DNA from 3 places in the Serratia sp. AS12 genome. Region 1 is predicted to be linked to each of the others. Evidence: riboswitches for the same ligand, from Rfam matches in the RefSeq annotation. Region 1 holds a riboswitch; each other region holds the start of a gene.
The links. Region 1 has a riboswitch for thiamine pyrophosphate ahead of thiC (phosphomethylpyrimidine synthase ThiC). Riboswitches for the same ligand answer to the same signal wherever they lie in the genome.
Positions count from the first base shown of each region.

Region 2: another riboswitch for thiamine pyrophosphate. It lies ahead of SERAS12_RS16000 (TenA family protein); the one in region 1 lies ahead of thiC (phosphomethylpyrimidine synthase ThiC).
Region 3: another riboswitch for thiamine pyrophosphate. It lies ahead of thiM (hydroxyethylthiazole kinase); the one in region 1 lies ahead of thiC (phosphomethylpyrimidine synthase ThiC).

Region 1 covers NC_015566.1:281,806-292,087, reverse strand. Annotated here, with positions in the region: gene purD (phosphoribosylamine--glycine ligase) at 1-353, shown strand, start outside; gene SERAS12_RS01315 (DUF1481 domain-containing protein) at 405-1,076, opposite strand; gene hupA (nucleoid-associated protein HU-alpha) at 1,113-1,385, opposite strand; gene SERAS12_RS01305 (YjaG family protein) at 1,575-2,165, opposite strand; gene nfi (deoxyribonuclease V) at 2,214-2,900, opposite strand; gene hemE (uroporphyrinogen decarboxylase) at 2,910-3,974, opposite strand; gene nudC (NAD(+) diphosphatase) at 4,014-4,781, opposite strand; gene SERAS12_RS01285 (Rsd/AlgQ family anti-sigma factor) at 4,881-5,384, shown strand; TPP riboswitch at 5,424-5,547, shown strand; gene thiC (phosphomethylpyrimidine synthase ThiC) at 5,662-7,605, shown strand; gene thiE (thiamine phosphate synthase) at 7,598-8,236, shown strand; gene SERAS12_RS01270 (HesA/MoeB/ThiF family protein) at 8,241-8,990, shown strand; gene thiS (sulfur carrier protein ThiS) at 8,987-9,187, shown strand; gene SERAS12_RS01260 (thiazole synthase) at 9,189-9,968, shown strand; gene thiH (2-iminoacetate synthase ThiH) at 9,968-10,282, shown strand, end outside.
Region 2 covers NC_015566.1:3,404,963-3,415,244, forward strand. Annotated here, with positions in the region: gene SERAS12_RS15960 (ABC transporter substrate-binding protein) at 1-224, shown strand, start outside; gene SERAS12_RS15965 (iron ABC transporter permease) at 332-2,560, shown strand; gene SERAS12_RS15970 (ABC transporter ATP-binding protein) at 2,557-3,618, shown strand; gene SERAS12_RS15975 (inositol monophosphatase family protein) at 3,644-4,432, shown strand; gene gap (type I glyceraldehyde-3-phosphate dehydrogenase) at 4,496-5,506, opposite strand; gene SERAS12_RS15985 (GlxA family transcriptional regulator) at 5,587-6,561, opposite strand; gene SERAS12_RS15990 (SDR family NAD(P)-dependent oxidoreductase) at 6,639-7,373, opposite strand; gene SERAS12_RS15995 (LLM class flavin-dependent oxidoreductase) at 7,401-8,423, opposite strand; TPP riboswitch at 8,583-8,685, shown strand; gene SERAS12_RS16000 (TenA family protein) at 8,748-9,428, shown strand; gene SERAS12_RS16005 (ABC transporter ATP-binding protein) at 9,425-10,165, shown strand; gene SERAS12_RS16010 (ABC transporter permease) at 10,162-10,282, shown strand, end outside.
Region 3 covers NC_015566.1:4,037,392-4,047,673, reverse strand. Annotated here, with positions in the region: gene SERAS12_RS18895 (autotransporter domain-containing protein) at 1-2,345, shown strand, start outside; gene rluF (23S rRNA pseudouridine(2604) synthase RluF) at 2,448-3,176, opposite strand; gene SERAS12_RS18885 (helix-turn-helix domain-containing protein) at 3,198-3,647, opposite strand; gene SERAS12_RS18880 (MFS transporter) at 3,742-4,983, shown strand; gene SERAS12_RS18875 (class I SAM-dependent methyltransferase) at 4,960-5,640, opposite strand; gene SERAS12_RS18870 (GNAT family N-acetyltransferase) at 6,006-6,434, opposite strand; TPP riboswitch at 6,503-6,594, shown strand; gene thiM (hydroxyethylthiazole kinase) at 6,631-7,425, shown strand; gene thiD (bifunctional hydroxymethylpyrimidine kinase/phosphomethylpyrimidine kinase) at 7,422-8,222, shown strand; gene SERAS12_RS18855 (inhibitor of vertebrate lysozyme family protein) at 8,309-8,767, shown strand; gene gutQ (arabinose-5-phosphate isomerase GutQ) at 8,810-9,781, opposite strand; gene fbaB (class I fructose-bisphosphate aldolase) at 9,950-10,282, opposite strand, start outside.

The DNA of each region.
Region 1 (10,282 bases):
GTCTGGCCGGGGCGGAAGGCAAGCTGGGCGAGAAAACCTCGGAGTGGGACGATCGCCCTGCTTTGGGCGTGGTACTGGCGGCCGGTGGATACCCGGGCGACTACAGCAACGGTGACGTGATTCAGGGCTTACCGCAGCAGGAAAGTGTCGACGGCAAAGTGTTCCATGCCGGTACGCGCATGCAAGGCGAGGATGTTGTCACTAACGGTGGACGCGTACTTTGCGTGACGGCGCTGGGTGCAACGGTGGCGGAAGCGCAGCAACGCGCATACCAGTTGGCGAAAGGCATTCAGTGGCAGGGCAGTTTCTGTCGCAACGATATTGGCTATCGCGCGATTGCCCGCGGCAAATGATCTGAACGTCGCACCACTATCCAACGGGGCTCTGCATACAGAGCCCTTTTTTTATAGCGTATCTTCTTTCGGTTCCCAGCGGCAAAAATCGTCGTTCGCCACCAGCAGCAGTTCGCGTCCTTCAGGCGCATCCAACCAGGCTATATTCACCGGTTGGCTGCTGTTGCTGGCGCGCCGCGCGATCCAGGCTTCTGCATGCTTATCCAGCCCCGGCTTGATTGATTGCCCATCACAGGTTTGCACCACGCCCTGCTGCCAACGCCCCTGCATTAGCTTCACCTTACCGACACGCAACGCATCGCTCAGTTCAAGAACTCGCCGCGCCTGATATTGGTACAAGGCGATCTCGTCGCTGGTCAACTGCTCACGCCGCGTAGCCAGTTGGCGTTGCATAAAGCTCACCGTGCCATCATCGGCAAAGCGCAATTGAATGGAGTCTTGGTCGCGATCGGCGTCAGTACGCTTAATCTGGCGCAGTTCGCCGTTCTGGTATTCGTACAGGGTGGTGACCGTACCTGGCCCGCGATAAGGGCTGTAGACACTCATCAACACCTGTGGGCGTTGCTGGTCGTCGTCTTTACGCCACAGACGCATAACGCCCTGGTCAGCCACATAGCCGCTGGCGGTAAAGGTGGGGAGATCGGAATGACTGCTGCAGGCGCTTAGACCACCGGCAATGCCAATGACCAGCAGCGCCTGTCGGACAAACAAAAGGGGCGCCATCGCCCCTCTGTTTAATCTTTTCACCAACACGCAGTATTACTTAACTGCGTCTTTCAGTGCTTTACCAGAAACGAACGCAGGCACGTTGGCAGCTGCGATTTTGATTTCTTTACCAGTCTGTGGGTTGCGGCCAGTGCGCTCGCTACGATGGTTTACCTTGAAAGTACCGAAACCAACCAATTGTACCGCATCACCTTCTTTCAGAGACTCAGTAATAGCAGCCAGGGTGGATTCCAGAGCCAGTTTAGCTTGTGCTTTGGAAAGGTCAGCCTTGTCCGCGATTACATCAATCAGTTGAGTCTTGTTCATAAGTTATCCTTACAGTGTGTTTATCGTTTGCAAAGCATCGAGTGCGACGGATATGCCGATTGACAGCACCCTCCTGCATACACGCACCGATAGCCACTTTTTTTACGCCCCCCAAATGTAGACCAGACAGGGTGCGGATGTGAAGCCTTAAGGCATGACAAATCAGGCGTTAAATCACGTTTTCTTGCCTTATTGCGTTAAATTTATCCCGATGTTACTTACCGCGGCCTCGCGAAGGTCCGAACGCAACCCTTTGATCAGCTCTAAATCACGCTCTTCGCAGTCGGCCAACAGGCGGAAAATTTCCCATTGAATGTCCCATTCTTCCTCTACCGCAGGCAGAACCTTCAGCTCATCGTCGGTCATTTCTTTACCGGCCTGAGTCATTTCCAACATCGCCACGGTGCGAATTGACGTTTCGCTGATGGCAATGGCGTGCTCCAGCGTCTCCCCGCTGAGCCGCGAATGGATCAGTTCCCCTAATGCGATACAGGCGTCAATCGCCGGGTAAACGCCGTAAAGATCGTAATCTTCTGCCGAAGGTATCGCCTCTTCCAACTTCTCCAGTTGGCTGTCAAAGTTGACCTTGGCATCCTTCACCACCAGGGTTTCCCACACCAAATCCAGAATGCGGCGGTAAATGGCCGGATCGCCGAACTCGGTCTGCAGGCAGAACATCTGGTAATTCGGATACATACGCTCGCACAAACTGGCCATAAAGGTCAAATGTTGCCAGCTTTCAAGCTTTTCCAGACGTAAATGAATCGGGTTACGTAGCATTATTCACTCTCTTACGCGTTATCTGCGCCGCAGTGTACCCGAAATCGGTCATTGCGGCACCTCTGGATGCTGTTGCAGCCAGCGCTGGAAGGCCGGCCGGCGCGAAGCGATGGCATCGGCCCAGCGGGTGGGTTCCGGTAAACGGTAACCCGCCATGCAGCGCCGTACCCAGGCCAGTGCGCTGTCGGTGCTGACGCGGTGGCCGGTGGCGATAAACAACGGGTTGCAGCGCACCTTGCTCCGCCACACCCAGCCAAGCTGTTCGCCTTTATCCTCCAGCGGCGCCAGCGCACCGGCGGCAACATCCAGAGGAGCGAATTTACCGCACAGGCGCTTCTTCGCCACGCCGATGGTCGGCACATTGACCAACAACCCAAAGTGGCTGGCGACGCCCAGGCGGCGCGGATGCGAGATGCCATGACCATCGACAAAAACCAGGTCCGGCTTCTGTTGCAGTTGCTCCCACGCAGCAAGCAACGCGGGGTATTCGCGGAATGAAAGAAAACCGGGAATATAAGGCATGGTGGTAGCCACGCGGGCAATCTGGTATTCAACCAGTTCCAGCGACGGATACCGCAGTATGGCGATGGCGGCTCGCGTCACCGCACCTTCCTGCTCAAAACCCACGTCAGCGCCGGCGATAAAAGCCGGCGTATCGACCAGAAAGTCATCGTGGCGGATGACTTCAGATGCGAGCCGCAACTGCTCAGCGCGCAGGGCTTGGGTATCGATCACATCCCGTCCTTAACGATGGTATTTCGCCGATTGAGCGTGAACGGCTTCCACAAACACGCCGGCGTTTTCCGGCGGTACGTCCAGATGAATGCCGTGGCCCAGATTGAACACATGGCCTTCGCCGTGGCCGAAACCGGCGAGAATAGTTTCCACTTCCTGACCGATGCGTTCAGGCGACGCATACAACATGGACGGATCCATATTCCCCTGCAGCGCCACTTTGTCGCCTACGCGACGGCGCGCATCCGCGATGTCGGTAGTCCAGTCCAGACCCAGCGCGTCACAACCGGTCGCCGCCATCGCCTCCAGCCACTGGCCGCCGCCTTTGGTAAATAACGTGACCGGCACGCGGCGGCCGTCGTTTTCACGCAGCAGCCCGTCGACAATCTTGTGCATGTAGTGCAGCGAGAATTCACGATAGTCGCGGCCGGTCAGCACGCCGCCCCAGGTATCGAACACCATCACCGACTGCGCGCCAGCTTTAATCTGGGCGTTAAGATACAAAATGACGCTGTCCGCCAGCTTATCCAGCAGCAAATGCAGCGTGGCCGGTTCGGCGTACATCATTTTTTTCAACTTGGTGAAGGCTTTGCTGCTGCCGCCTTCCACCATATAGGTCGCCAGCGTCCACGGGCTACCGGAGAAGCCAATCAGCGGCACTTCGCCTTTCAGTTCGCGACGGATGGTGCGTACCGCGTTCATCACATAGCCCAGTTCCACCTCCGGATCGAACACCGGCAGTTTGTCCACGTCGGCACGGCTGGTGATTGGCGAAGAGAAGCGTGGGCCTTCACCGGCTTCGAAATACAGGCCCAGCCCCATAGCATCGGGAATGGTGAGGATATCGGAGAACAGGATAGCGGCATCCAGCGCATAGCGGCGCAGCGGTTGCAGCGTAACCTCACAGGCCAACTCCGCGTTCTTGCACAGCGACATGAAATCGCCGGCTTGAGCGCGGGTGGCCTTGTACTCCGGCAAATAACGACCGGCCTGACGCATCATCCATACAGGGGTCACATCCACCGGCATACGTTGCAGCGCGCGCAGGTAACGATCGTTCTTCAACTCATTCATCATAGGGCTCCCTTATTCATCTGCCGTTATTGTAGCGATTTATTGCTCACGGCATAAGGCTACGGTGTCCTCTATCAGGCGGCGCGCCACGGTGCCGGGTGGCGGCAACAGCGGCAACTGGTCATAACGGTACCAGCCGGCGTTCAGCAGCTCTTTCGGATCGTGACGAATCTCACCGCGGTGGTAATCGGCCATAAAGGCCATCATCAGCGAATGCGGGAACGGCCAAGGTTGAGAAGTCACATAACGCAGGTTTTTGATTTCAATGTTACTTTCTTCCATCACCTCGCGCGCGGCCGCCTGCTCCAGCGTTTCGCCGACCTCGACAAAACCGGCCAGCACAGTATGAATGCCGCCGCGATGACGCACATGCTGCGCCAGCAGGATCTCATCGTCGCGCCGAATAGCGACGATCACGCAAGGTGCAATCTGCGGGTAGTAACGCTCCCGACAGTGACCGCACAGACAGGCGCTCTCGGTACGGCTGAGGTGCATCTCATGGCCGCAATAACCGCAGAAGCGATGAGAGCGGTAAAAGTCGGCCAGTTGCACGCCGCGCCCGGCAAGCTGAAACAACCCGCGATCGAGCTCGAGCAGTTGGCGCACCGAGCCCATATCCTGCGGCATCGTCTGGCGCACCAGCCACACCGGCAGCCCTTCCCATTCACCAATGGTGCGCGCCATTCGCCCCAGCAGGGAAAACGACGCCGCCGAACCGAACGGCAATTCACCGTGCGGTAACCAAAGCTTGCTTTCATGGCTGACGATCCACCAGCCATTTTCATTACCCGTTAATGCAAGTTCCATATCGTTGTTGCACAACCTCAGCTTCACTGGCACTCTACAAATCGGCCTTGTTACATTTTAATAACTTACTGTTACTTTTTATTACTTACGGAGTCAAACATGCTCAACCGTTTGGAAAGCCTGACTCAGCGCGTTGGTGGTAGTAATGAATTAGTTGATCAATGGCTTCAGGCGCGCAAGCAGTTGCTCGTCGCCTATTGCACCCTCGTGGGCATCAAACCGAACAAAGAAAAGCATACGCCGCTGAATGAAAAAGCGCTGGAGAACTTTTGCCATAATTTGGTGGATTATCTCTCTGCCGGGCATTTTCATATCTATGACAGAATTATCAAACAAGTGGAAGCCGCACCGAGTCCGAAAATGGCGCTATCGGTGAACATCTATCCCAAACTTTGGGTCAATACCGAGCAGATCATGGCTTTCCACGATCGCTATACCGAAGTGGATATCGATCAGGACGTGTGCATCGAATTCCACCAGGCGCTGTCGGATATCGGTGAAACACTTGCGGCACGTTTTGCCCTGGAAGATAAGCTGATCCAACTGGCGACCGAAGCCTCGCAGCAACCGCTGCCGGATAAAGCGCTGGATCAGACGCGTTAGAATTTTGTAGTTTTTTTTATTATCCCTCCTATACTGGAGGGCATCTTGTCGGAGTGCCTAGCGCTGATTTGCTCATCAAATTGGCCAGGCTGAGACCGTTAATTCGGGATCCGCGGAACCTGATCGGGTTAATACCCGCGAAGGGAACAAGAGTAATCTATCGCCACTGGCAGGGCTTCCCGAACGGGGATACTCCGCCTTGCCGGCCAGTATCATTACTCCCTCCGAGCTCCAGACAAGCAATTTTCCCCACTCATTACACTGGTAGGAATTTGCTATGTCTAACGTTAAAAAACCGCGCGCCCGTAAAGAACAGCGCGAAGAAGCCCAGCAGTTTATCGACACTCTGCAAGGCGTATCCTTTCCCAATTCACACCGCATCTATCTGCAAGGCTCACGCAGCGATGTGCTGGTCCCGATGCGTGAAATCCAGCTCAGCCCGACGCTGATTGGCGGTGACAAAGACAACCCGCAATACGAGCAGAACGAAGCTATCCCGGTATATGACACCGCCGGCCCGTACGGCGATCCGCAATCCGAGCTCGATGTGCATCGCGGCCTGGCGAAACTGCGCGCCGGCTGGATCGAAGAACGTGGCGATACCGAAGCCCTCACAGGCGTCAGTTCCGGATTCACTCAGCAGCGCCTGGCGGACGAAGGGTTGGATCATCTGCGCTTCGAACATCTGCCGCTGCCGCGCAAGGCGCAACCGGGCAAATGCGTCACCCAGTTGCACTACGCTCGCGCCGGCATCGTCACCCCGGAAATGGAATTCATCGCCATCCGCGAAAACATGGGCCGTGAGCGTATCCGCGGCGAAGTACTGCGCCACCAGCATCCAGGTCAAAGCTGGGGCGCCAATCTGCCGCAAAACATCACGCCGGAATTCGTTCGCCAGGAAGTGGCCGCCGGCCGCGCCATCATTCCCGCTAACATCAACCACCCGGAATCCGAACCGATGATCATCGGCCGTAACTTCCTGGTGAAGGTCAACGCCAATATCGGTAATTCGGCAGTGACTTCGTCAATCGAAGAAGAAGTGGAGAAGCTGGTGTGGTCCACCCGCTGGGGTGCGGACACCGTGATGGATTTGTCCACCGGCCGTTATATCCACGAAACCCGTGAATGGATCCTGCGTAACAGCCCGGTGCCGATCGGCACGGTACCTATCTATCAGGCGCTGGAAAAAGTGAACGGCGTGGCCGAGAGTCTGACCTGGGAAATGTTCCGCGATACGCTGCTGGAGCAGGCGGAGCAAGGCGTCGACTACTTCACCATCCACGCCGGTGTGCTGCTGCGTTATGTGCCGATGACCGCCAAACGCCTGACCGGCATCGTCTCTCGTGGCGGTTCGATCATGGCCAAGTGGTGCCTGTCGCATCATCAGGAAAACTTCCTGTATCAACACTTCCGCGAAATTTGTGAAATCTGCGCCACCTACGACGTATCGCTGTCGCTGGGTGACGGCCTGCGGCCCGGCTCGATTCAGGACGCCAACGACGAAGCACAGTTCGCTGAGCTGCACACGCTGGGAGAACTGACAAAAATCGCTTGGGAATATGACGTGCAAGTGATGATCGAAGGCCCAGGCCACGTGCCGATGCAGATGATCCGCCGCAACATGACCGAAGAGCTGGAACACTGTCACGAAGCGCCGTTCTATACCTTAGGCCCGTTGACCACCGATATCGCACCCGGTTATGACCACTTCACCTCCGGCATAGGGGCCGCGATGATCGGCTGGTTCGGCTGCGCTATGCTGTGTTACGTCACACCGAAGGAACACCTCGGCCTGCCAAACAAAGAAGACGTGAAGCAGGGATTGATCACCTATAAGATCGCCGCCCATGCTGCTGACCTGGCCAAAGGCCACCCAGGTGCGCAAATCCGTGATAACGCCATGTCCAAAGCTCGCTTCGAATTCCGCTGGGAAGATCAGTTCAATCTGGCGCTCGATCCCGCCACCGCCCGTGCCTATCACGACGAAACCCTGCCGCAGGAGTCCGGCAAAATCGCCCATTTCTGCTCAATGTGCGGGCCGAAGTTCTGCTCGATGAAGATCTCGCAAGAGGTCCGCGACTACGCCGCCGCGCAGGAAGCGGCCAAGCCGATAGAGGTGCAGCTGACCGGTATGGAAAAGATGTCGGCCGAGTTCCGTTCACGGGGTAGCGAGCTGTACCACAGCGCCGGTAACCTTCAGGGGGAGATGAGCAATGAATGATATCATCACGCCTTTCCCCGCCACGCCGCACAGGCTGGGGTTATACCCGGTCGTCGACAGCGTTGAATGGATTGCCCGCCTGCTGGAGGCAGGCGTGACCACGATCCAACTGCGCATCAAGGATTTGCCGGATGAGCAAGTCGAGGATGATATCGCCGCCGCCATAGCCCTCGGCAAGCAATATCACGCCCGGCTGTTTATCAACGACTACTGGCAACTGGCGATTAAGCACGGCGCCTATGGCGTACACCTCGGTCAGGAAGATTTGGATACCACCGATCTGGCGGCGATCCATCGGGCAGGATTACGGCTTGGCGTTTCCACCCATGACGATGCCGAATTAGCCCGGGCAATCGCAGTCAAACCCTCTTATATCGCGCTGGGACATATCTTCCCAACCCAAACCAAAGAGATGCCTTCCGCACCTCAAGGCCTGGCTGAGCTGAAACGCCATGTCGCCGAACTGGATGACTATCCAACGGTGGCGATCGGCGGGATCGGGATTGATCGCGTGGCGGCAGTGCTGGATTGCGGCGTCGGTAGCGTAGCCGTAGTCAGCGCTATCACCAAAGCCCCGGACTGGCGTGTGGCCACCGTGCAGCTTTTGCAATTGATCGAAGGCAAGGAGTGATTCGATGCTTAACGATCAAGAATTTCTGCGCTACAGCCGCCAGCTGCTGCTGGAGGACGTAGGTCCGCAAGGCCAGGAAAAGCTTAAACAGGCATCGGTTTTGCTGGTCGGGCTGGGGGGATTAGGCTCCCCCGCAGCACTCTATCTGGCCGCTGCCGGCGTCGGCACGCTGCTGTTGGCCGATGACGATACGCTGCACATCACCAATCTGCAGCGTCAGATCCTCTACCGCAGTACCGACGTTTCCAAAAGCAAAGCCGCTCTGGCGCAGCGTCAATTGCAAGCGCTGAACCCGCAGGTGGAATCCATCGCGCTGGAACAACGTCTGCAAGGAAAAACCTTGCAAGACGCCGTGGAGCGCGCCGATCTTATCCTGGATTGCAGCGATAACATGACCACCCGCCATGAGGTGAACGCCGCCTGTATCGCCGCCGGCAAACCGCTGATAAGCGGCAGCGCGGTGGGCTTCAGCGGCCAGTTGCTGGTGATTGAACCGCCCTATGCCCACGGTTGCTATGCCTGTCTGTACCCTGAGCAAACCGAGCCGCAACGCAACTGCCGCACCGCAGGCGTGCTCGGCCCGGTAGTTGGCGTCATTGGCACCTTGCAGGCACTCGAGGCGATAAAAATGCTGGCGGGCATGCCCTCGTCACTCAGCGGCAAGTTGCGGCTATTCGACGGCAAACAGCAAAGCTGGAGTACGTTGCAGCTCAGCCAGGCCAGCACCTGCCCGGTATGCGGAGGCGCGGCATGAAAATCCGGCTGAATGACCAACCGCTGGAACTGGCGCAACCACTGAGCGTCACCGCCCTGCTTGAGCAGTTGGAACGCCACCAGCCAGGCACTGCACTGGCTATTAACCAAACTATCATCCCGCGCGCCGACTGGGCTAACCACCAGGTGCAGGACGGTGATGACATCCTGCTGTTTCAAGCGATTGCCGGAGGCTGACATGCTGCAAATCGCCGATACCACCTTTACTTCACGCCTGTTTACCGGCACCGGAAAATTCGCCACCCCTGGGCTGATGCTGGACGCGCTGCAAGCCTCCGGCTCACAGTTAGTGACCATGGCGATGAGACGCGTTGACCTGCGCGGCGGCAATGATGCCATTCTTGCGCCACTTCAACAGTTGGGCGTGCGCCTGTTACCCAATACCTCTGGCGCCAAAACCGCGGCTGAAGCCGTGTTTGCCGCCCGACTGGCGCGTGAGGCGCTTGGCACCCATTGGGTAAAACTGGAAATTCATCCCGACGTGAAATATCTGCTGCCGGACCCGATTGAAACCTTGAAAGCGGCTGAAACGCTGGTTAAAGAGGGCTTTGTGGTGTTGCCCTACTGCGGCGCCGATCCGGTGTTGTGTAAACGGCTGGAAGAGGTGGGCTGCGCAGCGGTGATGCCGCTCGGCGCACCGATAGGATCCAATCGCGGGCTGCGGACCCGCGACTTCCTGGAAATCATTATAGAACAGGCCAAAGTGCCGGTGGTGGTCGATGCCGGCATCGGTGCGCCAAGCCATGCACTGGAGGCGATGGAACTGGGTGCCGATGCGGTGCTGGTGAATACCGCAATCGCCGTGGCGCGCGACCCGGTACAAATGGCGCGTGCGTTTCGTTTGGCACTGGAAGCCGGTGAACTGGCTCGTCAGGCCGGGTTGGGTGGCCGCAGCCGCAATGCAGTAGCCTCCAGCCCACTGACCGCCTTCCTTAGCCAACCTGGGGAGGCGTTATGATGGCAGAGGATTTCAGTAGCCGCTGGCAACAGCTCGATTGGGACGATATCTCACTGCGCATCAACGGTAAAACTGCGCTGGATGTCGAACGGGCGCTCAATGCGGAAAAATTGACGCGTGAAGACTTTATGGCGTTGATCTCGCCCGCAGCTGCGCCCTACCTGGAGCCGCTGGCACAACGTGCACAACAGCTGACGCGCCAACGCTTTGGCAACGTGGTCGGCTTCTACGTGCCACTGTACCTGTCCAACCTGTGCGCCAACGATTGCACCTATTGCGGTTTCTCGATGAGTAACCACATCAAACGCAAAACG
Region 2 (10,282 bases), 2.3 Mb from region 1:
AGCTGTGGTACGACTGGGCGCTCGGTGCCGAAGCACAATCGCACATGAAAGACGCAAAATCCTTCCAATTGCCGTCAAACCGCGAAGCGGCGATCTCCGAGTATGCGCCGCGCTTCGAGAACATCAAACTGATCGACTACGACTTTAAAACCTACGGCGCCACGGAAAAACGCAAAGAGCTGCTCAGCCGCTGGGATAAAGAGATCGGCTCCGGCGCGCAGTAATTCCCGTCCATTCCCTCTCGCACTTTCTGCCGTTGCCGATGAACCGGGCGTGGCACGCCGCGCCTGCACGGCTAGCAGAAAAGGAATAATGAACGATCGAGGTTACGATGAATGCTCAAAACCGCCGCTTAGACGTGGCTCTTGTGCTGGGCGCGCTCGCATTGCTGCTGCTGCCCTGGTACAGCCAGGAAGCCGGATTTTTCGACTTCAGCTGGTTGAATACGCTGTGGCAGGATCGGGAAAGCGCTCCCGCGCTGTGGCAAATCCTGGTTTTTCAACGCCCGTGGCTGGCTATTGCGCTGCTGTTGCTGCTGGTTTGCTCGCTGGGGCGCCTGCTGCTGGTGGGCCGGTTGCGCTCGCAGCTACTGATGTCTGCCGCCGCCACCGGCATCGTCTTCCTGCTGTTTGAAGGTCACGCCATCGGTTACAGCGGCTGGAACTGGCAATGGAGCGAGCAGCTGTTTGGTGCGCTCGGCGACGGCCAACCCGCCTTTGGCGCCGGCGCTATTGCGTTGCTCACCGCGTTTTTGCTGCTGTTCTCTTTTGGGTTGGCCGAGCGTGGCGTGCTGAAAGGGGATGCCTTTGTGGTGTCCTCGATCGTGCTGCTCGTCGCGTTGGTCAGCACCTTCGTGCTTTATCCGGTACTGAGCATGTTTGTCGCTTCGGTGCAGGACGCTGACGGCGCGTTTAAACCGGACGGCCTGATCGCCAATATGCAGGATCCGGCGATCTGGAGCCTCGGTTGCCTGAACGGCGGCAGTTGCGGCACCGCCTGGCGCACCCTGTGGCTGGCGCTGATGACCGCCGGCGGATCGACGCTGCTCGGCCTGGCCTTTGCGCTGGCCGCTACCCGCACGCCACTGCCGTTCAAGAAAGGGCTGCGCCTGCTCAGCGTGCTGCCGATCATCACGCCGCCGTTCGTCATTGGCCTGGCGCTGATGCTGCTGTTTGGTCGTTCAGGCATCGTCACCGAGCTGCTTTCCACCCTGTTCGGCATCGAGCCGGGGCGTTGGCTGTACGGCCTGACCGGGATCTGGATTGCCCAGGTGCTTTCTTTCACCCCGATCGCCTTTTTGGTGCTGATTGGCGTGGTGGAAGGCGTCAGCCCTTCGCTGGAAGAAGCCTCGCAAACGCTGCGCGCCAACCGCTGGCGCACCTTCCGTTACGTTTCGCTGCCGCTGATGGCGCCCGGCCTGGCCAATGCTTTCCTGATCAGTTTTATCGAAAGCATGGCGGATTTCGGTAACCCGATGGTGCTAGGCGGCAGCCACGGCGTGCTCTCGACCGAAATTTTCTTCTCGGTGGTGGGGGCGCAAAACGATCCGAGCCGCGCGGCGGTGCTGGCGATCATCCTACTGTGCTTTACCCTCAGCGCCTTTGTGTTGCAACGCCTGTGGCTGGCGGGAAAAAGCTTCGCCACCGTGACCGGCAAAGGCGATTCCGGCATGCACTGCGGCCTGCCGCGCGGGCTGCGCTATGGCGTTTACGGGCTGGTGATCCCCTGGGGCCTGTTCACGCTGGTGGTTTACGGCATGATTTTAATCGGCGGTTTTGTTCAGTCGTGGGGGCTGGACAACAGCCTGACCCTGGCGCATTACACCCGCGCATTCGGCTTCCAGTGGAGCGGCGGCCAGATCCTCTGGACCGGCGTCGCCTGGAACTCGTTCTGGACCACCCTGGAAATCGCGCTAATCGCCGCGCCGCTCACGGCCATCGTCGGCCTGCTCACCGCCTGGCTTATCGTGCGGCAGAAGTTTGCCGGCCGCCAGACCTTCGAGTTTATGTTGATGCTCAGCTTTGCCATCCCCGGCACGGTGATCGGCGTCAGTTACATCATGGCTTATAACCTGCCGCCGCTGGAAATCACCGGCACCGCCCTGATCCTGGTCGCCTGCTTTGTGTTCCGCAACATGCCGGTGGGCGTGCGCGGCGGCATCGCGGCCATGAGCCAATTGGACCGCAGCCTGGATGAAGCGTCGCTGACGTTGCGCGCCGGCAGCTTCCGCACCCTGCGCAAAGTGATTTTACCGCTGTTGAAACCCGCCATCAGCGCAGCCCTGGTCTATGCCTTCGTGCGGGCGATTACCTCCATCAGCGCGGTAATTTTTCTGGTCAGCGCCCAATACAACATGGCCACCTCCTACATCGTCGGGCTGGTCGAAAACGGGGAATACGGCGTGGCTATCGCCTACTCCTCCGTGCTTATCGTGGTGATGCTGGCGGTGATCCTCACTTTCCAGGTGCTGGTCGGTGAACGTCGCCTGCGCCGCGTATCCCGTATCGCCACACCGCCGGTGGCGTCGCCGCCGGCCTTACAACAGGAGACTGCCGTATGACTGCCATTCGTTCCGGCTCGGTGGTGTTTGAAAACGTCACCAAACAGTTTGCCGATTTCACCGCTCTGCCCGGCCTCTCGCTCACCGTCGAGCCTGGCACGCTGGTGACGCTGCTCGGCCCCTCGGGCTGCGGCAAAACCACCACCCTGCGCCTGCTGGCCGGCCTGGAGCACCCGACCACCGGACGCATCCTGATCGGCGGCAAAGAGGTGACCCATTTGCCCGCCAACGAGCGCGACGTGGCGATGGTGTTTCAGTCCTACGCGCTGTTCCCGCACATGAACGCGCTGGACAATGTCATGTACGGCCTGCTCGCCAGCAAGCTGTCGCGCAAAGAGGCGCTGGATCGGGCGCATGAAGGGCTGAAGCTGGTCGGGCTGGAAAACATGGGCAAGCGCCTGCCCGCCGAGCTGTCCGGCGGCCAGCAGCAACGCATCGCCGTGGCGCGCGCGCTGGTGCTGGAGCCGCAGGTGCTGCTGCTCGATGAGCCCTTATCCAATCTTGACGAGCGGCTGCGGCGCCGCGTGCGCACCGAGATCCGCGATTTGCAACAGCGCCTCGGGTTCACTGCGGTGTACGTGACCCACGATCAGGAAGAGGCGCTGGCGGTGTCCGATAAGATTATCGTCATGAAAGAAGGGCATATTGCCCAGCAGGGTGCGCCGCAGGAGCTTTATCATTCGCCCGCGTCGGTGTTTATCGCCGATTTTATGGGCGAGGCCAATATCCTGCCCTGTGACATTGAACGGGTGGACGGTGGCGAAGCGCTGATCAGCCTGGGTAGCCGTCAGTATCGGGTGCCGGGTGCCAAAGCGCGCCCCGGCGCCGCGCAACTGTCCGTGCGGCCGCAGTTTATTACTCTGCATGCGGAACAGTCCGGCGCATTGAACGGCGAGGTGACCCACAGCACCTGGCTCGGAGACCATATCGAGTATGAAGTGAAAACCGACCTCGGCGCTCTGTTTATCGTCGATGTGCAGATGGAACGCCAACTGGCGCCGGCCACGCGCGTGGCCATTGATTTCAAACCTCAAGGGCTGGCGCTGATTGCCCAGTGACGGCCCACAACTTTAAGGATCTGTTATGAATGAACACATTTCCCGGCGCCTGGCGCTGGCTGAACGGGTGGCGCGTGAGGCGGGCGCCAAGGCGCTGGACTATTTCAACCGTCGCGAAAGTCTGGTGATCGAAACCAAACGCGATGCGCAGGACGTGGTATCGATTGCCGATCGTGAGGTCGAGCTGCTGATCCGCGGACAGATCGCCCAAGCGTTTCCGGACGACGGTTTTCTCGGTGAAGAGTTCGGCCTGCAACCCGGGAATTCAGGCTATCACTGGGTGGTCGATCCGATTGACGGCACCAGCCCCTTCGTCAACGGCATGCCGAACTGGTGCGTGTCCATTGCCGTCATTTACCAGGGCGAGCCGGTGATCGGCGTGATCATGGCGCCCTGCCAACAGGAATGTTTCGTCGCGGCGCAAGGCGCGGGCGCCACGCTCAATGGCAAACCGCTGCATGTGGATCCGGCGCGCACCTTGCAAAACCACATCACCGGGTTTGGTGCCAACAGCTATGTGGCACCTGAACGCGTCGGTGAAATCGCCGCCGAGATCACGGCGGTCGGCGGCAATTTCTTCCGCAACGGTTCCGGCGCCATGATGCTGGCATGGGTCGCCGCCGGGCGGCTGGTCGGCTATTACGAACCTTATATGCACGCCTGGGACTGTCTGGCGGGTTATTGCCTGGTGAACGAAGCCGGCGGCTGGACGCATCCGTTTAACGCACAAGGGGAACAGCTGTTACGTGGTGCGCCGGTGCTGGCGGTGGCCCCTGGGGCCAAAGACGAGCTAATGCGTATCGCGCGGTTATGATCTTCGTGTGAACAAGCACGTTATAGCGGGCGCAGCATGCTGCGCCCCTGCTCGGGTAACCGACTACAACCCGCGTTTTTCCATCAGCAACGCGAGATCGACCAGGCGGTTAGAGAAACCCCATTCGTTGTCATACCAGGCCAGGATCTTGACCAGCTTGCCGCCGATGACCAAGGTAGACAGCCCGTCGATAATGGACGAACGCGGATCGCCTTTATAATCGCTCGACACCAAAGGTTCGTCGCTGTAGCCAAGGATCCCCTTGAGCGGCCCCGACTCCGCCGCCTGGCGGAAGGCAGCGTTGATCTCCTCGCTCGTCGCTTCGCGTTTCAACGTGACCGTTAAATCAACGATAGAGACCACAGGGACCGGCACCCGCAACGAGTAGCCGGTCAGGCGGCCATCCAGCTCCGGGATCACCTTGCCGAGCGCTTTGGCCGCGCCGCTGGAGTAAGGCACAATCGACTGAGCGGCGGCGCGCGCGCCACGTAAATCTTTTTCAGGCTGATCGTGCAGCGCCTGGCTATTGGTGTAGGCGTGGGTGGTGTTCATCAGGCCGTATTCAATGCCGAAGGTGTGATGCAGCACCTGCGCGGCAGGCGCCAGCCCGTTGGTGGTGCAACTGCCGTTACTGACCACCCGATGTCTGGCCGGATCGTAATCCTGATGGTTAACGCCCATCACGATGGTGATGTCGTCGTTCTTGGCCGGCGCCGAGATGATAACGCGCTTGGCGCCGCCTTTCGTGATGTGCACCTCGGCCTGGCTTTTGTCGGTAAAAAAGCCCGTCGCTTCAATCACGATGTCAACGCCGACGCTTTTCCACGGAATAGCGCCTGGATCTCTTTCAGAGAAAACATGAATCGGCCTGCCATCCAGCAGCAGCTGGTTTTCACCGGCCTCGACGCTGGCGGCCAAGGTGCCCGAAAGCGAATCGTATTTCAGCAGATGCGCCAGGGTTTTGCTGTCGGTCAAATCGTTGATCGCGACAACCTGAAAGTCACTGCGCCCTAACGCCGCACGTAAAACATTGCGCCCGATTCTGCCGAAACCGTTAATGCCTACTTTGACCATGATCTACTCCTTCGTTATTGTCTCTGCCTGCCAATCTAGCCGGGAGAGAGATGTGGCGTAAATGACGTTTATAGATCAATTTACGCCAAACTACGGGAGTGAAAACGATCGCGGTACTCGGTCGGCGTAAGCTGCAGGTTTCTTTCGAACACGCGCCGCAGGTTGAGGCCATTGCCAAAACCGGTGGTCACGGCAATATGCTCGATGCCTTCCGCACTCTGCTCCAGACGCTGCCTGGCGGTATGCAAACGCCCTTCTTCGACGAATTTAGCGGGGGAGATGCCGGTCTCGCGGGTGAAGACGCGCGTAAAGTTTCGCGGGCTCATGGCGACCCTCTCGGCCAGTTTCTCAACGGAAAGATCGCCGTCCAGGTTTTCCAGGATCCAGGACTGGAGATCGCGGATCGGGCCAGGCGTTTTGGCCTGATTCAGCGGATAGCGGCTGAACTGCAATTGCCCGCCGGGGCGGCGAAGAAACATCACCAGATCTTGCGCCACTTCACGCGCCTGAATAAAACCGTAATCGTCTTCAACCAGCGCCAGGGTGAGATCGAAACCGGAGCTGACGCCGCCGGAGGTCCAGACGGGCCCGTCCTGAACGTAGATCGGCCCGTTTTCGACCTTCACCTTCGGGAAACGAGATTGCAGGGTATCCAGCAAGCGCCAGTGCGTCGTCGCCCGGCGCCCTTCGAGCAAACCGGCCTCGGCAAGCAGCAAGGCCCCGCCGCAAACGGAAGCGATACGGCGTGCGTTGGGGGCGGCGCGACGGAGCCAGCCTGCGACAAACGCGCCTTCTTCCTCGGTCGCCCCCTTTCCGGTGACAATGACAGTGTCACGTTTTTGTTCAGGGTCGAGATCGGAAAGACGGTGATCGGCCAGCAAATTCAACCCGGACGACCCATGAACTACCCGATGAGACTGCGTGGTGGCGACCTCAATCCGATAGAGCGGAGCGTCGTTGGGCCTCAAGCGGTTGGCCTGCATCAGGATGTCGGCGATACCCGCAGACTCAAACAGCATGCCCCCTTCGGGGACGATAATCAGGAATGTATGCATGGCCTTAAAATACAATTTGAGCAAAATAAGTCAATAAGGCACATGCCACGCCACCCTGGCCGCCACCGGTTTTCCGCTCAGGATATCGCCAGCGCAACGCCCGTAACGCGTTCAAGTTCCGCCAACAGCGCATCCTGAAAAACCGGATCGCGCGCGGCGGCATGCGGCTCCAGGCGGCGCTGGTGATGCCAATAACCGCCGGAAACGCCGGCCTGCGCATCTGTGCTGGTGACCAACCATTCCTGCGTCAGGTGCCCCAGGCGCAGATCGTCGGGGGCGTTTTCGCCACCCATCTTGGTCGGCACCCAGCCAGGATCGACCGCGCTACTGACCACGCCCGGCCAACGCCGGGCCACGGCGGCGGCGAGCGCCGTCACAAATAGCTTGCTGTCCGAATAGGAGACGGCGGCCTGCCCGCGCCAGTCCACCTTTTCCAACGCGGCGCGACCGTCAAAATGCATGCTGCTGCTCAAATACACCAAACGCGCCGGGCGAGCGATAAGCGCCGTCAGCAGATAAGGCGCAATCACGTTGACCGCCAGCACCTGCGACCCGGTGAAGACACCGGCATTGTGAATGACCGCATCCGGACGCCCGAGGCGGTTCACCTGTTCGGCCACCTCTCGGGTCTGCTGCAAATCAGACAAATCGCCGGTAACCGCCAGCGCACCGCGGTCCAGCAAATCGCGCACGCCGTGGAGCCGGCCTGGCTTACGCACGTGAACGATCACCTGATGCCCTTCGCCCAGCAGGGTTTCCGCCGCCGCGCGCCCCAGCCCGTCCGCCGAGCCGGTAATGAAAATACGAGACATGGCCAGCTTCCTTTTATTTTTAAGACATCAACGCCAGCCCAGCGCCGGGGCGACATGGGTGAGGATCGACTCAATCACGTGCGCGTTGTAATCGACGCCCAACTGGTTAGGCACGGTTAACAGCAAGGTGTCCGCTTCGGCAATGGCTTCGTCCTGCGCCAGCTGTTTGATCAGCTCTTCCGGCTCGGCGGCGTAGCTGCGGCCGAAAATCGCCCGGGTTTGCTGGTCGATATACCCGACCTGATCGCCTTCCTTGCCGCTGCCGCCGAAGTAGCTGCGGTCCTGCTGGTTCATCAGCGCAAAGATGCTGCGGCTTACCGACACGCGCGGTTCGCGCGGGTGGCCCGCTTCTTTCCATGCCGCGCGGTAAGCGCGGATCTGGTTGGCCTGCTGAATGTGGAAGGGTTCGCCGGTTTCGTCGTTTTTCAGCGTTGAGCTTTGCAGGTTCATCCCCAACTTTGCCGCCCACACTGCCGTGGCGTTGGAGCTGGCGCCCCACCAGATGCGATCGCGCAAGCCGGCGGAGAAAGGTTCGATGCGCAGCAGCCCCGGCGGATTAGGGAACATCGGCTGCGGGTTCGGCTCGGCAAAGCCCTCACCGCGCAGCGCATCGAGCAGTACCTCGGTGTGGCGACGGGCCATATCGGCCTCGGTCTCGCCTTCTGCGGGCGTATAGCCAAAATAGCGCCAGCCTTCGATAACCTGCTCGGGCGAGCCGCGGCTGATGCCGAGTTGCAGCCGCCCGCCTGAAATCAGATCGGCGGCTCCGGCGTCTTCCACCATATAAAGCGGGTTTTCATAGCGCATATCAATCACGCCGGTGCCGATCTCAATGCGTTGGGTTTTGGCGCCGACGGCGGCCAACAGCGGGAACGGGGAGCTGAGCTGGCGGGCAAAGTGATGCACGCGGAAATAGGCGCCATCCGCCCCGAGTTCCTCTGCGGCGACCGCAAGATCGATGGATTGCAGCAGCGCATCCGCCGCCGAACGGGTGCCGGACTGTGCCGAAGGCGTCCAGTGACCAAAAGAGAGAAAGCCGATCTTCTTCATGGGAGTGTTCCTCAGAGTCAACATTACCGGATTACAGTGCAAAAATGCCGCCGCCGGTGCCAGAGAAATCGTCGCGAACCGCACTAAACGAACCGATTGCCGCCCCCGCCGTTCCCCCTCGTCCGAGCATTGTAATCAAAAAGCAAATATCGTATAACAGGCTCCTCCGAGGGGTGTCCTGTTACGGGCTGAGATGGCGCAAGCCGAACCCTTTGAACCTGATCTGGGTCATGCCAGCGAAGGGACGGGTCGGCAATCACTCTCTCGGTCATTGCCTGTTCATACCTCAGCGCGCCCGGATCTCCACTCACTTTTGGAGGTCCCATGTTTACTCCCCTTTTCGATAACGGTCTTTACGGACGGCTGCGCCAACAGGCAGGCGCGGACTGGCAGGACTACGTTGCTCATCCTTTTATTCAGCAACTGGCCGCCGGCACGCTGCCTGAATCCGCGTTCCGCCGCTATCTGACCCAGGATTATCTGTTCCTGATCCACTTCGCCCGCGCCTACGCCCTGCTGGTGAGCAAGCTGCGCACGCTGCCGGAGATGCGCGCGGCCACCGCTTCGCTCAATGCCATCGTCGCCGAGCTGCCTTTGCATCTGGCTTACTGCGCCGGTTGGGGGCTGGGCGAACCCGAGATTGCCGCCGAACCCGAGGCGGCGGAAACCCTGAACTACACCCGCTATGTGCTCGATATCGGCCACTCCGGCGATGCGCTGGATCTGCTGGCGGCGCTGATGCCCTGCGTCGCAGGCTATGCCGAGATTGGTCTGCGCCTGCTTGACGACCCGGCGACGGTGATGGAGGGCAATCCTTACGCCTCGTGGATCCGCAACTATGGCGATAAAAACTATCTGGCCGGCGTGCAGGCAGCCCTCGATCTGCTGGAGCGCGTGGGCCACCAGCGTGGCGCAGAAAGCCGCTTTACCGAGCTTGCGGGGATTTTCACCACCGCCACCCGGCTGGAGTCCGCCTTCTGGCAGATGGGGTTGAACGCCTCATGAGTGACCGCATCGCGCCGCCCGGCATTCAGGTGCGGGATCTCAGCCTGTGCTTTGGCCGGCAGGTGATTTTCGATCGGCTGAGTTTCGATATTGCCGGCGGCAGCGTTGTCGCCCTGCTCGGCGCCAGCGGCGCGGGCAAAACCAGCCTGCTGAAGATTATCGCCGGGCTGATGCTGCCCACCGCCGGTGAGGTGACCGGCAGCGATGGCCTGCCGATAGCCGGCCGCATCGCCTATATGGGGCAAAAGGACCTGCTCTATCCGTGGCTGACCGTCGCCGAAAACATCAGCCTCGGTGCGCGGCTGCGCGGTGAAAAAGCCGACCGGGAATGGGCTGGGCATCTGCTCGAGCGCGTGGGGCTGAGCGGTTACGCCAAAGCTCTGCCCTCGGCGTTGTCCGGCGGCATGCGCCAGCGCGCCGCCATCGCGCGCACGCTGTATGAACGCCAGCCGATTGTGCTGATGGACGAGCCCTTCTCGGCGCTGGACGCCATTACCCGCGCCATGATCCAAACCCTGGCGGCCGAGCTGTTGGCGCAGCATACCGTGCTGCTGATTACCCATGATCCGATGGAGGCCTGCCGCCTGAGCCATCGCCTGTTGGTGCTCTCCCGCTACCCCGACGGCATTGACGATACACATATCATCAGCGGCCTGCCGCCGCGCGCACCGGACGATCCCCATCTGCTGAAAAGCCAGGGCGAGCTGTTGCAGCAACTGATGAGGGCCGCCGAATGAAACCGCTCATTGAAAACCGCCTGTCGCAGGTGCGCCGCAGCCTGACGGTGTTCGCCGGTTTACTGCTGCTGTGGTGGCTCATCACGTTGGGCGATATTCCCGCCTTTTTGCTGCCTT
Region 3 (10,282 bases), 1.7 Mb from region 1:
ATGGCTCGCGCTTTACCAGCGGGAGCCATGTCAACGTGGGGGATTACGGCAACGGCGTGCTGTCGGTCGTTGACGGCGGCGAGTTTTCCGCCGGCGCAAACGAACTGCGGTTGGGCGATACCGGCTCCGGCTCGAACAGAGGCGCGCTGATCATCGGCAGCCGCGGCAATATGGACACCGGCACCGGGTTGACCGAACCCACGCTCGGCGCGGCGGGTGGCGCGGGCACTGTCGATGCCCAGACGGCGGTCAACCTGCGGGGCGGCTTGTTCGGCAGCTATGTTTACTTTAACCATACTTCCGACAACTACGACTTCCGCAACAAGATGATGGGGGAAGGCGAGGTTATCAATACCGCCGGGCATACGACGCTGAGCGGCGACCTGACCCAGCTCAAGGCGAATGTGACCGCGCGGGGCGGCAAAATCATCATTGCCGGCGATATCAATACGCAGCCAGAAGACAGCCCTTTCGACGTGCAGACGCTGAGCGCCGAGAACGGCGGCACCTTGATCCTCAACGCCACGGCCGGTTCTGACGTCAGCAATGGCCTGGGTTACAGCAGTGCCGCGTCGATCAAATCCGGCGGTACGCTGGGCGGCAACGGCACCTTGGGTCAGACCGAGATCCAGTCCGGCGGCCATATTTCCCCCGGCGACGGCAATATCGGCACGCTCACGCTGAAACGCTATCTGAATTTCCTCGGTGAATCTTTCTACGACGTCGATATCGCCGGCGACGGCAGCAGCGACAAGCTGGTCGTCGCGGGTAAAACCACCATCAGCGAGCAGGCCAAAGTGCAGGTTACCGCGCTGGATCCGCAAACCAGTTATAAGACAGGACAAAGCTATCGCATTCTAACCTCGGAGGGTGGGATTGACGGCCGGTTCGCCGAGGCTATCTCAAAATCTGCCTTTTTGGACGTGGCGCTCAACCAGAGTACGAATGCCGTGGATCTGACGATTGCGCAAAAAGGTGGTAACCCAGGTGAAGGCGGCAACCCAGGTGAGGGCGGTAACCCAGGCGAGGGCGGTAACCCAGGCGAGGGCGGTAACCCAGGCGAGGGCGGTAACCCAGGCGAGGGCGGTAACCCAGGCGAGGGCGGCAACCCAGGTGAGGGTGGTAATCCAGGCGAGGGCGGCAACCCAGGTGAGGGTGGTAATCCAGGCGAAGGCGGCAATCCAGGTGAAGGTGGCAATCCAGGTGAAGGTGGTAACAAGCCCGGTATTTTCCAAACGGTGGCGCAAACCGGCAACCAGTGGAATACCGCCGGCGCCCTGTCGACGTTGGCGCAGAGCGGCCCTTCACTGGCCTTATATAACTCCTTGCTGTTGTTGAACGCGCCGGAAGCCCGCGATGCATTCAATCAACTGTCTGGTGAAGTCTATCCCTCCATTCAGTCAAACCTGATTGCCGGCAGCACCCAAGTGTTCAGTGTTCTGAATCAGCGCATGTTGCGCGCGTTTGATAATGATGCGTTGCCCGTTCCACCGCTGGCGATGACGCTGGTTCAGCCGGCCAATGCCGAAAATAACGGCGTATGGGGGCAGACCTTCGGCTCTTGGACAAGAAACAGCGGTAACGACAACGTGGGGAAACTGGATGGCAACACCAGCGGTTTCCTGATCGGTGCCGATCGTAAACTCACCGACCACAGTGTCCGCGTTGGGGGATATTTTGGGTATAGCCGCGGCGATTACGATATTGATAGCCGCCGCTCCAAGTCCGACAGCGACAATTACCACCTGGGTCTGTATGCCGCAGGGCAGCAGGATGCCTTCTCCTTGCGCGGGGCGCTGGGTTACACCTGGCATCGGCTTGAGAATGAGCGCAACGTTGATGTCGGCAATTTCTCCGATCGGCTCAAGGCGGACTATGACGCCGACTCGCTGCTGGCGTTCACCGAAGCGAGCTACCGTTTCGGGCAGCCGGACGCGAACGTCGAGCCCTTTATCAATCTGAGCTACATCCGTCTGCACACCGATAACTTCCAGGAAAAGGGCGGCGCCGCCGCGCTGAGCGTCCGCAATGAAACGATGAATACGTTCTATTCAACATTGGGCGTACGCGGTACCAAAGAGCTGCCGAAAAACGTCAGCCTTTACGGCTCGCTGGGTTGGCAGCATGCCTACGGCGATAAAAACACCTCATCGCGCATGGCATTTGCCGGCAGTGACGCTTTTGTCACTCAAGGTCAGGCGGTTGATGACAATCTGATGGTGGCTGATGTCGGGGTGAGCGTGAAGCTGTCGCGATCCACCACGTTGGCCGTCGGTTATCAGGGGCAATACGGGTCTGATACTCAGGTTAATGCAGTCAATGCCAGCATCAAATGGTCATTCTGATGTGTTGAGGCATTAGGTCTTTGTGGTATCGAGATGTCGCTGGGCAACGGGAGGTTGCCTGGCGATATCTCAACGTCGGCGCTATTGTGCCGCAAGGCAACGCTATTCGGACGACGAGTGTTCTATCAGCTTAAATAATTCGAGCCGTTCATCAGCGGTGAAATCCCGCCACTCGCCCAGCGCCAGCCCGGTGAGTTCGACGTTCATGATACGCACGCGCTCGAGTTTGGTGACTTCATAACCGAAATATTTGCACATGCGGCGAATCTGGCGGTTAAGCCCCTGAACCAGCGTGATGCGAAACACCTGCGAGGTTTCTTTCTCCACCTGGCATGGATGGGTCACTTTACCCAATATCGGCACACCCGCTCCCATACCCTGAATAAACGCCTCGGTCAGCGGCTTGTTTACGGTGACCAGGTACTCTTTTTCGTGATTATTGCCGGCGCGGAGGATCTTGTTGACCAGCTCCCCCTGATTGGTCAGAAAAATCAGCCCCTGAGAGTCTTTATCCAGGCGGCCGATAGGGAAGGTGCGTTGGCTGTGGTTAACGAAATCGCCGATGTTATCCCGCTCGTGCTTGCCCATGCTGGTGAGGACGCCAACCGGCTTATTGAGCGCGATAAGCACCAAATCATCCGCATCACGCGGCGCGATTTGCTGACCGTTAACCCTCACCCTGTCCCCTGAAAATACCTGTGCGCCCACGGCGGCCAGCCTGTCGTTGATAAAAACATTGCCCAGTTTGATGTGGCGATCGGCATGGCGACGGGAACAGATGCCGCTGTCGCTAATGTATTTGTTAAGGCGAATGGATGATTGAGTCAGCATGGTTTCCCCGTAAAACGCGGACTATACATCACCGACCTTCACCACTCTAGTATTCAGCGGCGTAAGAGTCTGCCCGCCGTGGCCGGTCGGCGTCATGCGCGGGATAGGTTGGCCGCTGCCGCTTTCCACCAGATGCGAGTGCGCTTCGCCCGATGCAAACAGATGATCTTCCCCCCACTGGCGCAGGCCGACGATCACCGGGAACAGGGCACGACCTTTCTCTGTGAGCGCATACTCCTGATAGGCGCTGCCGTCCGAGGCAGGCACGATCTCCAGCACCCCGTGCGCCACCAGCGTGCGCAGGCGGGTGGAGAGAATGTTCTTCGCCATCCCCAACCCCTTTTGAAACTCGCTGAAGCGGCGTACGCCGTCAAAGGCGTCGCGCACGATCAGCAGCGACCACCAATCGCCGATCACATCCAGCGTACGTGCTACCGGACACTGTGCATCTTCCAGGCTTTTACGTTTCATGGCTCAGTTCCATTCATGATATCTGGTTGCATTATAAAACCTCTGCGCGTAAAGTTCATTGGGTTTAATAATGAAACCACATTAAGGGTGAACGATGAGTGACAAAACGCTGGATCCGATCTGTACGCCGCAAAGCCGTGCGCTCAGCCGGCTGCCCGTTTCGCTGGTGCTGCTGCTGGCCGGGGCCAGCGCTTTCAGCGTGGCTAACGTGTATTACGCCCAGCCGCTGCTGGATGCGATCGCTCATGATTTCAACATCAGCCTGGCGTCGGTGGGGATAGTGATCACCGTCACCCAGCTTGGCTGTGCGCTGGCTCTGTTGCTGGTGGTGCCGCTGGGGGATCTGATTAATCGCCACCGGCTGCTGGCGATACAGCAACTGTTATTGATGGCCGCGCTGTGCGTGGTGGGATGGGCGAACAGCAGTGCGCTATTGCTGGCGGGCATGCTGTTGGTGGGTTTGCTTGGCACCGCCATGACTCAGGGATTGGTCGCCTTTGCCGCCACGCTGGCGGCACCGCATGAACGCGGGCGGGTGGTGGGTGCGGCGCAAGGCGGGGTGGTGCTGGGCCTGTTGCTGGCGCGCACGCTGTCCGGCGCACTGGCGGATATCGGCGGCTGGCGGGCGGTCTATTTTTTCTCGGCTGCGGTGACGTTGATCCTGCTGCCGGTGTTGTCGCGCCTGTTGCCAACGCCGCGCACGCCGCCGTCGACGCTCAGTTATCCGGCCTTGCTGTACTCCATGCTGGTTTTATTACTGCGCGATCGCACACTGCAAATTCGCGGCATGCTGGCGCTGCTGATGTTTGGCGCGTTCAGCATCTTTTGGAGCGTGCTGGTGCTGCCGCTCAGCCAGGCGCCGTTCAATTTTTCACATTCGGTGATTGGCGCCTTTGGTTTGGTCGGGGCTGTGGGTGCGCTGGCGGCGGTGCGCGCCGGGCATTTGGCGGATCGTGGGTTAGGGCAAGTGGCGAGCGGTGTCTGCCTGCTGTTGCTGGTGCTGGCCTGGCTGCCGCTCGGCATGCTGGGGTACGGTCTGGTGTGGCTGGTGGCCGGTATTGTGCTGCTCGATCTGGCCGGGCAGGCGATTCATGTGCTGAACCAGAGCATGATTTTTAGCGCACACCCGCAGGCCCACAGCCGGTTGGTGGGCTGCTATATGCTGTTTTACGCCGTGGGCAGCGGGCTGGGTGCCTTTGCCGGCACCCATGCCTACGCCGTGGCGGGTTGGCCCGGCGTGTGTTGGTTGGGGGCGGGCGTCAGCCTGGTCTCCTTGCTGTTCTGGTGGCTGACGCTGCGTAGTATGCCGGCCTCAGGCGCGGCGGTAGAGCAATGACAGCCGGAAACCCAGCGCGTCGCACAGCAATTGCGGTGAGGTAAAACCGCTTTCCGTCAGCAGCAATCGGGCGCGCTGCGCCGCTAGCGGATGCCAGTTGCTGCGGGTGCGTTCAATCACCTCACGTGCGCCGTCGAGGGAATGCCCGGCGCTTTGCAGCCAATGCTGATAGTGGCTGACCGGCAGGCCATCCGGCTGATAGTCGAACAGCAGCAGCGGCGCGCCTGGCGACAAACGTGCGGCCAACTGTTGCAGGAAGGCCAGCTTGGCGCCGTCATCGGCAATAAAGTGCAGCACCAGCGAACAAACGGCGGCGTCGTGCAGCGCTTGCGGCACCTGGTCCAGCAGTTGCTGGTGGAAGGTGACTCGCGGTTCGCAGCCTGCCATTTCCGCCTTGGTGCGTGCAGCTGCCAGCATGCCGGCGGAAGGTTCCACGGCGCTGAAAAGCCATTGCGGACCGATACCCGCCAACGCAATCAGTTCGTTGCCGGTGCCGCAACCGGCCAGCAGCAGCCGGGCTTGCGGCGGTAACGCCTGTGCCAGAGTGGCGGTCAGCAGCGACTGGGCGAACTGATAGCCGGGCACCAGCGTCAGAATACGGCGATCGTAGTCTGCCGCCGCAGCGTCCGGGAAACGGGTATCCGTTTGATGTTGCATGTCCATTCCTTGAATAGCCTGTAAGAGGTAAACCGGAGGATAGTCTTTAACGCAAATGAAATCCATTCGCATTGTTGCGTTGGCGCTGGGCAGTGCTGAAAGGCCCTCGGTACAGGGCAGCTAACATCCCTGCGATGCAGGATATCGTTTTGCGGGGGCTGTAGTCTGAGCCGTGCCAGAGGCCTGAGGTTGATGACAAAGTTGTCTTTGAGTCCGAGATACCCGGGCCTAGCGCACCGAGGGGCGCTCCGACGGCCAAGGCCGTTACGACCCCTTCGGCACGCTCTCCCTAATAACGGGCTTTGTCAGCAGTCTGAGGCCTGACGATGTCAGGCCTTTTCCAGTTCGGCTCACAGCGGGTGAGGCTATTTTTTAGGCGAGTGCAGCAGGTAGTATTCTTCTCCGCCGTCGTCGTTGCCGATGGTTATCTTTTGCCAGCCATGCTTATGGTAAAACGCCAGCGCCTTCTCGTTTTTCACCAGGCATTTCAGCGAACCGGTAGCGGTAAAGGTTCGCTCCGCCGCTTGCAGCAGGGCCGTGCCGACGCCGCGTGGCGGCAAGTGAGGATCGACATACAGGTTGTGAATAAAGTTATCCTGGCGATAAATCGAGACGAACCCCAGTAGTTTTCCCTGATCTTCCGCCACCCAGATATCCTCGCCCAGCGTCGAGCGGTCGAAATCCTCCAGCCGGTAATCTTCGGTATCGCGCCACGTGAACGCCGCCTTGCGCGCAGCCAGATAAAGGGTGCGCAGGAACGGGCGATCGGCTTCTCGGTAGGGTCTTGTTTGCATGGCAGCTCCTTTTTATTTTTTGACACTATAGCGCGATTGACCTCACCGGCAGCAACCCCAATAATGGCCTCCTTGACTCGGGGTGCCCCAAGGGGCTGAGATTTTACCCGTATTACCTGATCTGGATTATGCCAGCGTAGGGAAGTCTCGGTGCCCCAGCCGGTACCCGCCTTCTTGAACGCCGGTTGGGAGGAATATGTTCGCTCGACCTGATGCTTTACCCGGCGCCCGCGCCGCGGCCTGTCTGACCCAATTTAAACAACGGCCCCCGCTGATCCACTGCCTGACCAACGAAGTGGTGCAGGAGCTCACGGCTAACGTATTGCTGGCGCTTGGCGCTTCCCCGGCGATGGTGGTGGAACCGACCGAAGCGGCGCAGTTCAGCCAGATGGCGAGTGCCCTGTTAATCAACATCGGCACTCTCAATGCCTCGCGCGCCGAATCCATGCTGGCGGCGGTAGAGGCCGCCAATTTGGCGGGAACGCCCTGGACGCTGGATCCGGTGGCGGTAGGTGGGTTGGCGTATCGCACCGCCTTTGCCCGTCGTTTGCTGGGCGAGAAGCCGGCGGCAATCCGTGGCAACGCGTCTGAAATTATGGCGCTGAGCGGCCGGCAGGCCGCCGGGCGTGGCGTAGACAGCACCGACGACTCGCTGGCGGCTTTGCCGGCGGCACGCGAACTGGCGCAGCTCAGCGGCGCGGTGGTGGCGGTAACCGGCGTGGTGGATTACATCACCGATGGCCGGCGCGACTGGGCGGTCGCCGGTGGCGATGCGCTGATGACGCGGGTGGTGGGCACCGGTTGCGCCCTGTCGGCGGTGGTGGCGGCATTTTGCAGCCTGCCGGGCGATCGGTTGGACAACGTCGCGACCGCTTGCCGTGTGATGTCGCTTTGCGGCGAGCGGGCCACGCACCGAGCTGCGGGGCCGGGCAGCTTTACCCCGGCGTTTCTCGACGCCCTGTATCAACTGCGTGCGGAGGAGCTGCAATGAAACGGATTAACGCTTTGACCATCGCCGGCACCGATCCGAGCGGCGGCGCCGGCATCCAGGCCGATCTGAAAGCCTTTTCTGCCTTGGGGGCTTACGGCACTTCCGTGATCACCGCGCTGGTGGCGCAAAATACCCGTGGCGTGCAGTCGGTATATAACATCGATCCGGCGTTTGTCGCCGCCCAGCTGGATTCGGTATTCAGCGACGTGCGCATCGACAGCGCCAAAATCGGCATGCTGGCCAACGCCGATATCGTGCAGGCAGTGGCCGAACGTCTGCGCCACTACCGGCCGCCGTTCGTGGTGCTGGATACGGTGATGCTGGCGAAAAGCGGCGATCCCTTGCTGGCGCCGGAGGCGGTAGAGTCTATCCGTCGCGAACTGCTGCCGCAGGTGTCGATCATCACGCCGAACCTGCCGGAGGCAGCGGCTCTGTTGGCGTGCGCCCCGGCGGAAAATGAGCACCAGATGCGCGAACAGGGCCGGGCGTTGCTGGCCATGGGCTGCCAGGCCGTGCTGATGAAGGGCGGCCACCTCAGCGAAAACGAAAGCCCGGACTGGTTGTTCAGCGCGGAGCAGGAACTGCGCTTCACTGCACCGCGCGTAGCGACTCGTCATACGCACGGCACCGGCTGCACGCTCTCCGCTGCGTTGGCTGCGCTGCGCCCGCGTCATGAAGACTGGGCCGGCACGGTCGCCGCCGCCAAGGACTATCTGCAAAAGGCATTGCAGCAGGCGGATACGTTGGAAGTGGGGCACGGCATCGGGCCGGTGCATCATTTTCACGCGTGGTGGTGATTCAACTTTTTGCCGTTGTTGTGGTCAGACTGGATCCATGCCCGGCGCTCGCCGGGTACGATCGGATTTAACCAAGGGAGAAGGCCATGACAGGACAAAACGCACTTCGCTGCGCCATCTTCGGCGCGTTACTCAGCCTCAGTGCGGGCAGTGTTGCCCAGCAGATTGTCACCACCTCGGACGTGATCCAGCAGCCGGGCTATCAAACCAGCTGGCAGAACATGGTGAAGGGGCAGGCTCGCCTGCCGGGCTGGGCGCGTAAGGGAATAGGCACTTCCACTCCGGCGCAAAGCCTGAGCTGGAAGGGGCAGAACTATCTGGTAGGCAATCTGTGCAAGCCGCACGATTGTGCCAACAACTTCTTGATTGTGGCGTTTAAAGAAGACAAATCCCAGGCCTGGGGCGTGCGGGTAGAGGTCGCCAACAAACCGGAAGCGATCGATCATCCGAAGAAATACGCCAAATACCAATGGCTGGGCAAGCCGGACGAAGACATGAAGGCGCTGCTGAAAAAACAGTTCGAGAGCAATCCCGACTGGAAATAAAACGACCTGGGGCGCAGTTGCCTGCGCCCTGAGGCAACGCACTCAGCCAATGCCGGCCTGATGCAGATCGTGCAGGTTGATGGCGCCCACCAGCACGCCATCCAGATTGACCACCGGCGCGGCGCTGATGTGCTGTTCGTGCAAGGCCTCCAGCGCTTCTCCGGCGCGCCACTGTTCCGGCAAGCGGTAGCCGGGGCGGGTAATCGCCGGGCCCAACGCATCCTGCAGGCTATGGCCTTTCACCAGCCAGCGGCGCAGGTCGCCGTCGGTAAACACCCCCACCACTTTTTGCTGCGCATCGCACACCGGTACCAACCCCAGCCCGGTGCGGCTCAGTTCGAGCATCGCTTCCATCACGTTGGCGTTTTCACTGACCTGCGGCAGGCGATCGCCGGTGCGCATCAGGTGGTGTACCCGGTTCAACAGGCGCGCGCCCAGGCTGCCGCCCGGATGGGAGCGGGCAAAGTCTTCGGCGTTGAACCCGCGTTGGCGCATCAATGCCATTGCCAGCGCGTCGCCCATCATCAGCGTATTGACCGCGCTGGAAGTGGGGGCCAGCCCCATCGGGCAGGCCTCACGTTCGACGCTGATGTCCAGCACACAGGCGGCGGCCAGCGCCAGCGGCGACTCTTTGCCGCCGGTAATGGCGATCACCGGGATGTTATTTTCCGCCAGCAGCGGCAGGATCAAATCCAGCTCCTTGGCGCGGCCGGAATAGGAGATAAACACCACCACGTCGTCGGCGCCGATCATGCCGAGATCGCCGTGCAGCGCCTCCGCAGGATGGACGAAGAACGACGGCGTGCCGGTGCTGGCCAGCGAGGCGGCAATCTTTTTGCCGATGTGGCCGGATTTGCCGATGCCGGAAATCACCGCCTTGCCCCGGCAGTTCAACAGCAGTTCGCAGGCGCAGACGAAATTGTCGTCCAGGCGCGCCAGCAGGCGCTGCGCTTCGGTCAGCTCAATTTCCAGCGTTTCGCGGGCAAAGGCCAGCAGGGCAGTAGCGTTACTCATCGGAATCTCCGGTAACCACATCAGAAGGAAAGGAAGGTGAAAATATCACGACTCAGGGGAAATCACTAAGTACAGCGTCTTTCTATGTGGTCAATTCCGGATCGGGATCGCAGAGGCAGAATAATAGCAAGCCCAATGCATTGGGCTTGCAGTATGAAGAGCCGCGAATCAGGCGATGGTGACGTTTTTGTCCAGATAGGTGTCCTGCACGGCGTTGATCAGCGCCACGCCTTCTTTCATCGATTTCTTGAACGCCTTGCGCCCCAGGATCAGGCCCATGCCGCCCGCACGCTTGTTGATGACTGCGGTGCGCACCGATTCCTGCAGGTCGTTTTCACCGGCGGCGCCGCCGGAGTTGATCAAGCCCGCGCGGCCCATATAGCAGTTGGCCAATTGGTAACGCACCAGATCTATCGGGTGGTCGGTGGTCAGCTTGTTGTAGACGCGGTCATCGGTGTAGCCGAATTTTACTGCGCGGTAACCGCCGTTGTTTTCCGCCAT